DNA from 3 places in the Nocardia sp. NPDC047654 genome. Region 1 is predicted to be linked to each of the others. Evidence: riboswitches for the same ligand, from Rfam matches in the RefSeq annotation. Region 1 holds a riboswitch; each other region holds the start of a gene.
The links. A riboswitch is a leader RNA that binds a small molecule or an ion and turns the genes downstream of it on or off. The one in region 1 is predicted to bind S-adenosylmethionine.
Positions count from the first base shown of each region.

Region 2: linked by a shared signal. The riboswitch ahead of ACGF7Y_RS15865 (aminotransferase class V-fold PLP-dependent enzyme) and the one ahead of ACGF7Y_RS11930 (rhodanese-like domain-containing protein) in region 1 are both predicted to bind S-adenosylmethionine.
Region 3: linked by a shared signal. The riboswitch ahead of ACGF7Y_RS18155 (homoserine O-acetyltransferase) and the one ahead of ACGF7Y_RS11930 (rhodanese-like domain-containing protein) in region 1 are both predicted to bind S-adenosylmethionine.

Region 1 covers NZ_JBIDDF010000002.1:770,570-773,944, forward strand. Annotated here, with positions in the region: gene ACGF7Y_RS11920 (FAD-dependent oxidoreductase) at 1-687, opposite strand, end outside; gene ACGF7Y_RS11925 (hypothetical protein) at 1,063-1,512, shown strand; SAM riboswitch class IV at 1,576-1,692, shown strand; gene ACGF7Y_RS11930 (rhodanese-like domain-containing protein) at 1,707-2,123, shown strand; gene ACGF7Y_RS11935 (O-succinylhomoserine sulfhydrylase) at 2,120-3,334, shown strand; gene ACGF7Y_RS11940 (serine/threonine-protein kinase) at 3,358-3,375, opposite strand, start outside.
Region 2 covers NZ_JBIDDF010000004.1:53,201-56,575, reverse strand. Annotated here, with positions in the region: gene ACGF7Y_RS15875 (YbaK/EbsC family protein) at 1-57, shown strand, start outside; gene ACGF7Y_RS15870 (flavin reductase family protein) at 145-696, shown strand; gene ACGF7Y_RS15865 (aminotransferase class V-fold PLP-dependent enzyme) at 953-2,272, opposite strand; SAM riboswitch class IV at 2,320-2,433, opposite strand; gene ACGF7Y_RS15860 (Pls/PosA family non-ribosomal peptide synthetase) at 3,103-3,375, shown strand, end outside.
Region 3 covers NZ_JBIDDF010000005.1:219,545-222,919, reverse strand. Annotated here, with positions in the region: gene ACGF7Y_RS18165 (MFS transporter) at 1-633, opposite strand, end outside; gene ACGF7Y_RS18160 (TetR family transcriptional regulator) at 767-1,480, shown strand; SAM riboswitch class IV at 1,533-1,643, shown strand; gene ACGF7Y_RS18155 (homoserine O-acetyltransferase) at 1,845-3,002, shown strand; gene ACGF7Y_RS18150 (helix-turn-helix domain-containing protein) at 3,060-3,375, opposite strand, start outside.

The DNA.
Region 1 (3,375 bases):
GGCGGGCCCGCGGCGGCCGAAGACGTGCACCTCGACGGCCTTGTTGGCCTTGAGGCCCTTGTAGACGTTCGGCGGGATCTCGGTGGGCAGCAGCTCGTCGCCGGTCTTGGCCAGCACGCGGGCCACGTCGAGAGCGACGTTGCCGACGCCGAGGACGGCGACCTTCTCCGCGTCCAGCGGCCAGGTGCGGGGGACGTCGGGGTGGCCGTCGTACCAGGAGACGAAGTCGGCGGCGCCGAAGGATCCGTCGAGATCGATGCCGGGGATGGGCAGGGCGCGGTCGGCGTTGGCGCCGGTGGAGAAGATCACCGCGTCGTAGAAGGCCCGCAGGTCGTCCAGCGTGATGTCGGTGCCGTAGTCGATATTGCCCAGCAGGCGCACCTGCGGCTTGTCCAGCACCTTGTGCAGGGCGGTGATGATGCCCTTGATGCGCGGGTGGTCCGGCGCGACGCCGTAGCGGATCAACCCGAACGGCGCGGGCATGCGCTCGTACAGGTCGATGCTCACCTCGGCATCGGACTTCATCAATGCGTCGGCGGCGTAGATCCCGGCCGGTCCGGCGCCCACGATCGCGATGCGGAGCGGGCGGGTCCTCGCGGTGTGCGCGTCAGGCCCGGCGGAGGAAGCCTGCGTCACCACGGAGGGCTCGCGAACACCGCCATCCTCTACTGCACTCTGTTCGGTCATCTCTTTACGCGCACCTTACGGTCGAAACAATTAATGACGTCTGGCTTAGCTTAGGCTAAGTTGACGCACCGGCTCGGTCGCGCCCTCGGGGCGCACGCCTGCGTTGCCGGCTCGTGGCTGCACGGTGCTCCGTTCGCCGCGGCGTGGAGCTGCCGATTCGCTATGACAGCAGGCCGCCGTCCCGCGATTCTATCGGGATGGCCGATGCCACCCCGCGTCGGTGCGTGAACTCGGCGGCTGCCGTCGAAAGCCACAATCGTCGCTTACCCGCTCGCGCGCGGCCTATCGCGGACGCCCGGACCCGGCCGGCGCCACCCCGGTCCGCAGCCGGGGGTCGAGCGCTCGATACCCGCGCCGACCAGGGATCATCGAGCCATGACCGAACAGCAGCCGACCCCGGGCGAGGACGAGATCATCCGGGTCGATCAGACCGACAAGCGCTCGGCGGCCCCGTTCATCGCGGCCGCGGTGGTCGCGGCGATCGTGCTGATCGCGATCGTGCTCGGCGGCGTGCTGTCGCCCGCTGAGAAAAATGTCACAGAAGCCGACCGCATCGCGGCGGCCGTCCGCAACTTCGTCGACGGCTCCAACCGCAGCGACGCCGTGCCGCCGCCCGGCACCGCGTGCCAGGGTTTCGACGCGACCCGCTCGCCGCTGGCGGGGCAGGACGGCGCCGGAAAGCTGGTCGAGATCACGAAAATCGACAGTCCGATCATGGACGGCGACCGAGGGAAGGCGACCGTGACCACGAAGGTGGACGGGCAGGAGCGGACCTCGACCTGGAATCTCACCCGATCCGGCGGTAAGTGGCTGGTCTGCACCTGAGCGTTCGCGCAGTGTGCGCCACCGTTTGACAGGGTGACCCGGGTCGGTGCAATCTCAGTCGAAGGTCATGAGAACCAGTGTCAAGCCCCGGCATTACTGGTCGGCAACCCTCCTCCGCGGTGGGGTGCTCCGGGTGACGACCTGGCGGCGCCCTGGTCCCGGGCGCGGCAAGTGCGGATTCGCAGGAGGTGCACATGAGTTATGCCGGTGACATCACCCCACAGCAGGCTTGGGAGCTGTTGCGGGACGATCCCGAGGCCGTCCTCGTGGACGTGCGGACGGAAGCGGAGTGGAAGTTCGTCGGCGTCCCCGACACCAGTTCGATCGAACGGCCGACCGTGCTGATCGAGTGGGTCGATTCCACGGGCGCGCGCAACGAGACGTTCGTCGAGCAGTTGAAGCAAGCGCTCGACGGCCACGATCCCGAGGCTCCCGTCGTCTTCCTCTGTCGCTCCGGTCAGCGTTCGATCGGTGCGGCGATCGCCGCCACCTCAGCGGGTTACCGCACCTCCTACAACGTGCTCGAGGGCTTCGAAGGCCCGCTCGACGAATTCGGGCATCGCGGCGGCGCGGGCTGGCGTGCCCTCGGATTGCCCTGGCGGCAGTCGTGATCACCGGCGGCGCGTTCGACAAGCCGCTGCCCGACGGCGTCGGTCCCGCGACGCTGGGCGTGCGCGGCGGGCTGCGGCGCTCCGGTTTCGAGGAAACCGCCGAAGCGCTCTATCTGACCTCCGGCTTCGTCTACGAGAGCGCCGAGGCCGCCGAGGCCGCGTTCACCGGCGAGGTCGAGCACTTCGTCTACTCCCGCTACGGCAACCCCACGGTGGCCATGTTCGAGGAGCGGATGCGCCTGATCGACGGCGCCGAGGCGTGCTTCGCCACCGCCAGCGGCATGTCCGCGGTGTTCACCGCGCTGGGCGCGCTGCTGAAGGCGGGTGACCGGCTCGTCGCCGCGCGCAGCCTGTTCGGCTCGTGCTTCGTGGTGTGCAACGAGATCCTGCCGCGCTGGGGCGTGGAGACCGTCTTCGTCGACGGCGAGGATCTCGATCAGTGGGAGCAGGCGCTGTCGGTGCCGACCCAGGCGGTGTTCTTCGAGACGCCCGCCAATCCGATGCAGACCTTGGTCGACGTGCGCCGGGTGACCGAGCTGGCGCACGCGGCGGGTGCGAAAGTGGTGCTGGACAACGTGTTCGCCACTCCGCTGCTGCAACGTGGCTTCGAACTCGGCGCCGACGTGGTGGTCTACTCGGGCACCAAGCACATCGATGGGCAGGGCCGCGTGCTCGGCGGCGCGATCCTCGGCGCCCAGGACTACATCGACGGCCCGGTGAAAACGCTGATGCGCCATACCGGTCCGGCGCTGAGCCCGTTCAACGCGTGGACCCTGCTCAAGGGCCTGGAGACGATGCCGCTGCGGGTACGCCACTCGGCGGAGTCCGCCTTGCGCATCGCCCGTTTCTTGGAGGACAACCCGGCCGTCAGCTGGGTGCGGTACCCGTTCCTGGAATCTCATCCGCAGCACGCGCTGGCCACCAGTCAGATGAGCGCGGGCGGCACCGTGATCACCTTCGAGCTGAGCGCACCCGAGAACGAGGCGAAGAAGCGCGCTTTCGAAGTCCTCAACCGGTTGCGCATCGTCGACATCTCCAACAACCTCGGTGACGCGAAGACCCTGATCACGCACCCGGCCACCACGACCCACCGCGCCATGGGGCCCGAAGGCCGGGCCACCATCGGCCTGACCGACGGCGTCGTGCGTATCTCGGTGGGGCTGGAAGACGTCGAAGACCTCCTCGCCGACTTGGACACCGCCCTCTCCTGAGCCGCGAACGGTCGCACGATCGGTCAGCCGATCGGCACGGT
Region 2 (3,375 bases), on a different contig from region 1:
ACGTCGTTCCCGGAATTGCTGCGGATCACCGCGGGTCTTCCGATCGATGTCGACTGACTCGACGCCCTCGCGGCGAGCCCGGTGCCGCACGAGTGCGATCAATGCCACCCGCACCGGCGGGGCGTCCGGGCGTAGTTTCGTGAGGTGACCGACGCACCACGGCCCGAGACGGAACTACAGATCCCCGATGATCTGAGCGGCATCACCGCGGAGCAGTATCGCGCCTCCATGCGCCACTACCCGGCCGGCGTCACCGTCGTCACGCTGACTTCGCCGCAGGGGCCGGTCGGCTTCACCGCGACCTCCTTCGCCTCGCTGTCACTGGAACCGCCGCTGGTGTCGTTCAATATCGCGCACACCTCCTCCAGCCTGTCCGCCATGCTGGACGCCGAGTCCGTCGTCATCCACTTCCTCGGCGAACACCAGCAGCACCTGGCCCACCGGTTCTCCCGGACCGCGGAGGAGCGCTTCACCGATCGTGCCCTGTGGACCACCCTGGACACCGGCGAACCGGTCCTGCACGGCACCCCCATCTGGTTGCGCGCCACCGTGCACCAACTGATCCCCATCGGCGACCACACCCTCGTCGTCGGCTTGGTCACCCGGGTCCACGACAGCACCGACGAGAAACCCGCCGCCGCGCCACTGCTGTACTACAACGGGCGCTACTACCGGCCCACCGCCCTCAGCGACTGACCCAGCGCTCGATTACGCCACCCCGGCCGCACCTACACGACCAACTCCGGGTCGAGCGCGCGAGCCGGCCGCTCCAGCTCGAGAACACTCCGCACCGCCCGGACCTGCCTCGAACTCGGCGTCCACGGACGTGTCCTACCTGCGGCGTCGGTTCCCCACCCGGGAGTTCCCGAGGTCTGCCCCACCATCGGGCTCGCCCGGAGTGTCAGGCACCGTCCGGCACGGCGAAGTCCACGCGATCGGGACCAGCGCGGCTTCAGCCGACGAGACAGGGGGCTGCGCCGGTGGGAGCGGTGGAGGTGAAGGGGCGCGTTTCGGGGGTAGGGTTCCAGACGCCGTTCTCGGCGGCGTAGTTCCAGGTGGGGCCCGTTCGCGCGAGGATGGCGATCGCCTCGATCAGGCGGTCCACATCGGCGGAGGTGGTGCCGAGGCCGATGCTGGCGCGCAGTGCGCCGTTCAAGCCGAGGCGGGCGAGCAGCGGGTGGGCGCAGAAACGTCCGTCGCGCACACCGATGCCGTGTTCGGCGGAGAGATAGGCGGCGACGTGGCCGGGGGCGAAATCGTCCAGGGTGAAGGCGACGATGCCGACGGAATCAGGGCTGTCGATCCAGATCCGCAGCAGCTGGACGCCGGGAATCGTGGCCAAGCCGTCGCGCAGGCGGTCGGCGAGCCGGTGTTCGTGCGCGGCAAGGGTTTCGGCGTCGATCCCGCTGAGCGCGTCACAAGCCGCGGCCAGCGCGGCCGCGCCGAGCACGTTCGGCGAGCCTGCTTCGTGCCGCTGCGGAGCGGACGCCCATTCGGCCGCGTCGCTGCGGACCTCGCGCACCGCGCCGCCACCCGCGAGGTAGGGCTGCGCCGCGTCGAGCCAATCCCGCTTGCCCACCAGCACACCGGCGCCGAACGGGGCGTAGAGCTTGTGCCCGGAGAACGCCAGGTAGTCGATCGCGGTCTCCCGCAGGCTGATCCGCCGATGCGGCGCCAACTGGGCGGCGTCCACCAGGATCCGTGCGCCGCACTGATGCGCGACGGTGGCCAGCCGTTCCAGCGGAAGCACCTCGCCGGTCACGTTCGATGCGCCGGTCACCGCGAGCAATGCGGCCGGCTTGCTGCACAGTTCGGCAACCAGCCTGCCGATGGTCTCCTCGACCGTGTCGGCGGTCTGCACGACGCGCCTGCCCCGCTTGGTCCACGGCAGGAAATTGGCGTGGTGCTCGATGTCGAGCACCACGGTGTCCCCGGGGACGCAGGAGGCGAGCAGGTTCAGCGAGTCGGTGGTGTTGCGGGTGAAGACCACCACCTGATCGTCGGCGGCGTCGAGGAACCGGGACACCGATCCGCGAGCGGCTTCGTAGCACTCGGTGGAGATCCGCGAGGCGTAGCCCGCGCCGCGGTGCACGCTCGCGTAGTACGGCAGCAACTGCTGCACCCGGTCGGTGACCTGGGCCAACGCGGGCGCACTCGCGGCGTAGTCGAAGTTGGCGTAGGTCGCCGATCCGCCGTGTACCAAAGGCACGCGCAGTTCGTCGCCGGACACCCGGGCGAGTGCGGCACAGGGGTTGTCGACAGCAGTAGTCATCACGTGAATCCCGTCGGCTCAGGGACTCGCGACCGAACGATTCGGCGAGTCCGCGCTTGCCGCGCCCGGTTGGGCGGCGGCCGGGTCGTCACCCGGAGCACCCCACCGCGGAGGAGGGTTGCCGGCCAGCAAGCCGGGGCTTTGCGCTGGCACTCATGACCAGACCCGAGAGTGGCAGAAGCGCCCCGGCACTGTCAACCACATTCCACCCGAGTCCCCACGAGCACCGCGTGGACATAACCACCACGCGTCGGCCATTACAAGCACCCCCACGACGACGCGCGAGCCGCGCCCGTCGCGGGATTTCGCGCGTGAGTACCGGCCCCGTCCACGGCAAACGCGCCTCGGTTCGCTCGGCGGTTACCACCGAGCCGATCCGATGCCGATGCGACTCGGGCCCCGCTCGTTTCCCGCGACGCCGCAGCTGCTCGAGCGCCTCCGTATCTCGAACGCGCTGAACCCGATCGCGGCGCCCGACTGCGACTCCCTCGATGACCGGCCGGAACAACCGCGCGTTCCGGCCCTCGCAAGGACCAGCTCCGGACCGCTCGATGAGCCGAATCACACCTTCGGATCAGCGATCTCCCGGCGAACGCGGCAGGCGAGCCGCCCACCAGCGTTTTGCCCTGCCGGAACGGCGAATATCTATCCCACCTGCAACAACGGGCATCGCGCCCACCGATCCGGCATCCGGTTCGGTGAACAACAAGCGACGACAACCCCGGGTACCGTGGACAGCTGGCCACAGCGCTGTTTGCCCTTTGGTAACCCAGCTATGACACAACAACGGGAAAGTGTGAGGCAAGTCGATGGGAGGTGCGCACAGCACCATGCTCGAGACAGACGTCGACGCGCCGGCGGGCCCGTTGTCACGCGGCGATCGCGCGCCGGAGGCAAGGACGCTCGTCGACATCCTGACCGCGACGGCACTCGCCCATCCCGACGCCCCCGCCATCGACGACGGCCACGTGGTGCTGTCCTATCTGGAATTGGTCGTCGAGATCGAGAACACCATGGCCCGGCTCGCCACCGCGGGCGTGCGGCCCGGCGATCGGGTCGGCGTTCGAATGCCGTCGGGCACCCGCGGGCTCTATGTGACCATC
Region 3 (3,375 bases), on a different contig from region 1:
CACGTCATATCCCCCGCGGCGCGGCGCCGGCACGTCCTTCGCCACCCATGCCAGCGCCCCGACCAGCGCGAGCAGCGCGATCGGCGTGTTGACCAGCAGGCACCAGCGCCACGACGCGTACTCGGTGAGCGCGCCGCCCGCGATCAGGCCGAGCGCCGCGCCGCCCGCGGAAATGCCCGCGAACACACCGAACGCGGTGGCCCGCTCTCCGGGCTCGGTGAAGGTCACCGACAGCAGCGAGAGCGCGGCCGGGGCCAGCAGCGCGGCGAACGCACCCTGCAACGCGCGCCCGGCGAACAGTTCCGCCCCGGTTTGAGCGAGCCCGGCCAGCGCCGAAGCACCCGCGAAGCCGATCAGGCCGACGATGAAGATCCGGCGGCGGCCGAGGTAGTCGGCCAGCCTGCCGCCCAGCAGCAGCAAGCCGCCGAAGATCAGCGTGTAGGCGGTGAGCATCCATTGCCGGTTGCCGTCGCTGATGTCGAGATCACGCTGCGCGAACGGCAGCGAGATAGTCACGATTGTGGCGTCCAGCACCACCATGAGCTGGGCTAATGCGATCACTGTCAGCGCGAGCCAGCGCGCTGAAGCGGCCGTTTTCCGCGGCGCGTGCGCCGCTGTCCCGGGTTCCGTCACGGTCGTCTCCTCGTCCTTCGATGTCGGAAGCCATCCTGTCATCGAGCGACATTTGTCGTCAAGAGAAAAGTGTCGTACTACGACATTTGACCGTTAAGGACAGGAAAACAACAGGTTGCGTTACCATGGGGTCATGCTCGAGTCATCGACGCCGATGGGCGCGAGCGCTGCGGCCGACCGCGCCGCGAGCGCCCCCGCGACCCCAGGGCTGCGCGAACGCAAGAAGCAGCAGACGAGGTTGCGCATCATCGCGGCCGCCCTGGATCTGTGCGACACGCAGGGCTTCGACGCGACCACGATCGAGCAGATCGCCAACGTGGCGGACGTCTCGCCGCGCACGATCAACCGCTATTTCGAGAGCAAAGAGGACATCGTCCTCGGACCGGTCCAGGATTTCGGGCGCACGATCGCCGAGACGCTGCGCGAGCAGCCACGCACGGGTAACGAACTACAGGCGCTGCTCGCGGCCTTCCTGCACGTGGTCGATCAAGCCGCCGAGGGTGGCGAGGCCGACCCGTTGTCGTTCCGGCAGTTCCAGAAGATGCAACGGATCCTGCGCAGCAGCCCTTCGGTCAGCGCGCGCAGCATGGAACTCGCCGACGACAAGAACACGGCGATCGCGGCGGTGGTCGCCGAGCGCCTCGGCACCGAACCGGACGCGCGCGCGGTGCGGCTCCTCGTCGGCACCTGGCAACTGATCGGCCACATCGGCATGGAGTGCTCCGACGATGCGTTCCTGGACGAGGACCTGGCGACCGCGACCAGGGCGGGGCGCACCGCGTTCACCGAGGCGTACGACGAATTCGTACGCACCTGCTGCGGGGCGGCGACCGTCGCGGACCAGTGAGTTCGGCGGAGGATTTCGGACGCCGACCGCCCGCCGGTTATGATGCCGGGCAGGTTATGAGTACCAGCGCCAAGCCCCGGCTCGCTGGTCGGCAACCCTCCAACCGCGGTGGGGTGCTCCGGGTGATGACCTGGCTCCCGAGAGTCGGGAGCAAGCGCGTAACAGGAGGTCGCCGGCATGTGTTGTTGTTCGTTACCCACACACCGCTAACCCTTGCTGTACCGGCGAACACCTTTTGGGAGCAAACCATGAGTGAATTCACCGCGCCCGGGACCGAGCAGGACCCGGCAGCGCCGTACAGCCGCGTGGCCGCCACCGTGGACATTCCGGGCGATCTACGCGCCTGCTTCGCGACGGCGGCGACGTGACCGTGAGCACCGAACCGAGCACGCGGACCTCCGGCAACGTCCTGCCGCCCCCGGATGGACAGCTCGGCGCCATCGCCATCGGGGACGTGCGACTGGAGAACGGCGCGGTCATCCCGGACGTCCACCTCGCGGTGCAGCGCTGGGGCGAGCTCTCCCCCGGCCTGGACAATATCGTGCTGGTCGAACACGCGCTCACCGGCGACTCGCACGTCGTCGGCAAGTCCGACGACGTGCACGAGATGCCCGGCTGGTGGGACGGCATGGTCGGCCCGGGTGCTCCGCTGGACACCGACGAATGGTGTGTGATCGCGACGAACGTGCTCGGCGGCTGCAAGGGCAGCACCGGGCCGTCGAGTCCCGCGCCGGACGGGAAACCTTGGGGCGCGCGATTTCCCGAGATCTCCATCCGCGATCAGGTGACCGCCGAGGCCGCTCTGTTCGACCTGCTCGGTGTCGAGCGGCTCGCCGCCGTTGTCGGCGGTTCGATGGGCGGCATGCGGGTGCTGGAGTGGATGGTCGGCGCACCGGAGCGGGTCGCGGCGGCGCTGGTGCTCGCGGTCGGCGCCCGCGCCACCGCCGACCAGATCGGTACCCAGACCACCCAGATCGCGGCGATCAAGGCCGATCCGGACTGGCAGGGCGGCGACTATCACGGCACCGGCCGCGCCCCGCTGACGGGCATGGCCCTGGCCCGGCGGATCGCCCACCTGACCTACCGCACCGAATTCGAACTCGACCACCGGTTCGAGAACAAGCCCCAGGGCGACGAAGACCCGTGGCACGGCGGCCGCTACGCGGTGCAGAGCTACCTGGACCACCAGGCCGAAAAGCTGTGCAAGCGCTTCGATCCCGCCACCTATGTGCTGCTGACCGAGGCGATGAACCGGCACGACGTGGGCCGGGGCCGGGGCGGCGTCGAGGCGGCGCTCGCGGCGACGCCGGTGCCGTGCGTGGTCGGCGGCGTCGACTCCGACCGGCTGTACCCGCTGCGGACCCAGCAGGAACTCGCCGATCTGCTGCCCGGTTGCGACGGATTGGAAGTCGTGCACTCCCGCGACGGGCACGACGGATTCCTCACCGAGGCGGCGGCGGTCTCGAAGCTGCTGACCGAGACCATGCGACTGGCCCGGGCGGGTGTGCGACCCGAACGCTGAAGATCCGCCGCGCCGAAGCGTCCGCGCGCGACGTTCCGAGCACTGTCTGCCCCACGCTCAGAGCGCCGCGCCTCGTCGCGCCGCCTCGATCCGGTTGATGTTGCTTTCGATCCAATCCCGCAGCGCCGCGATCGGCGTGCGCAGACTGTGGCCGAGGTCGGTGAGGGTGTAGTCGACGCGGGGGGGAACCGTCGGATGCACTGTGCGCGTGACGAATCCGTCCGCCTCCAATTGCCGCAGAGTTTGCGTCAGCATCTTCTGGGAGATGCCCTCGATGCGGTTGCGCAGATCGGTATAGCGCATGGTGCCGTCCGCGAGTGCGTCGATGATCAGCACCGTCCATTTGCCCGCGATGTGGTCGAGAACCTCCCGC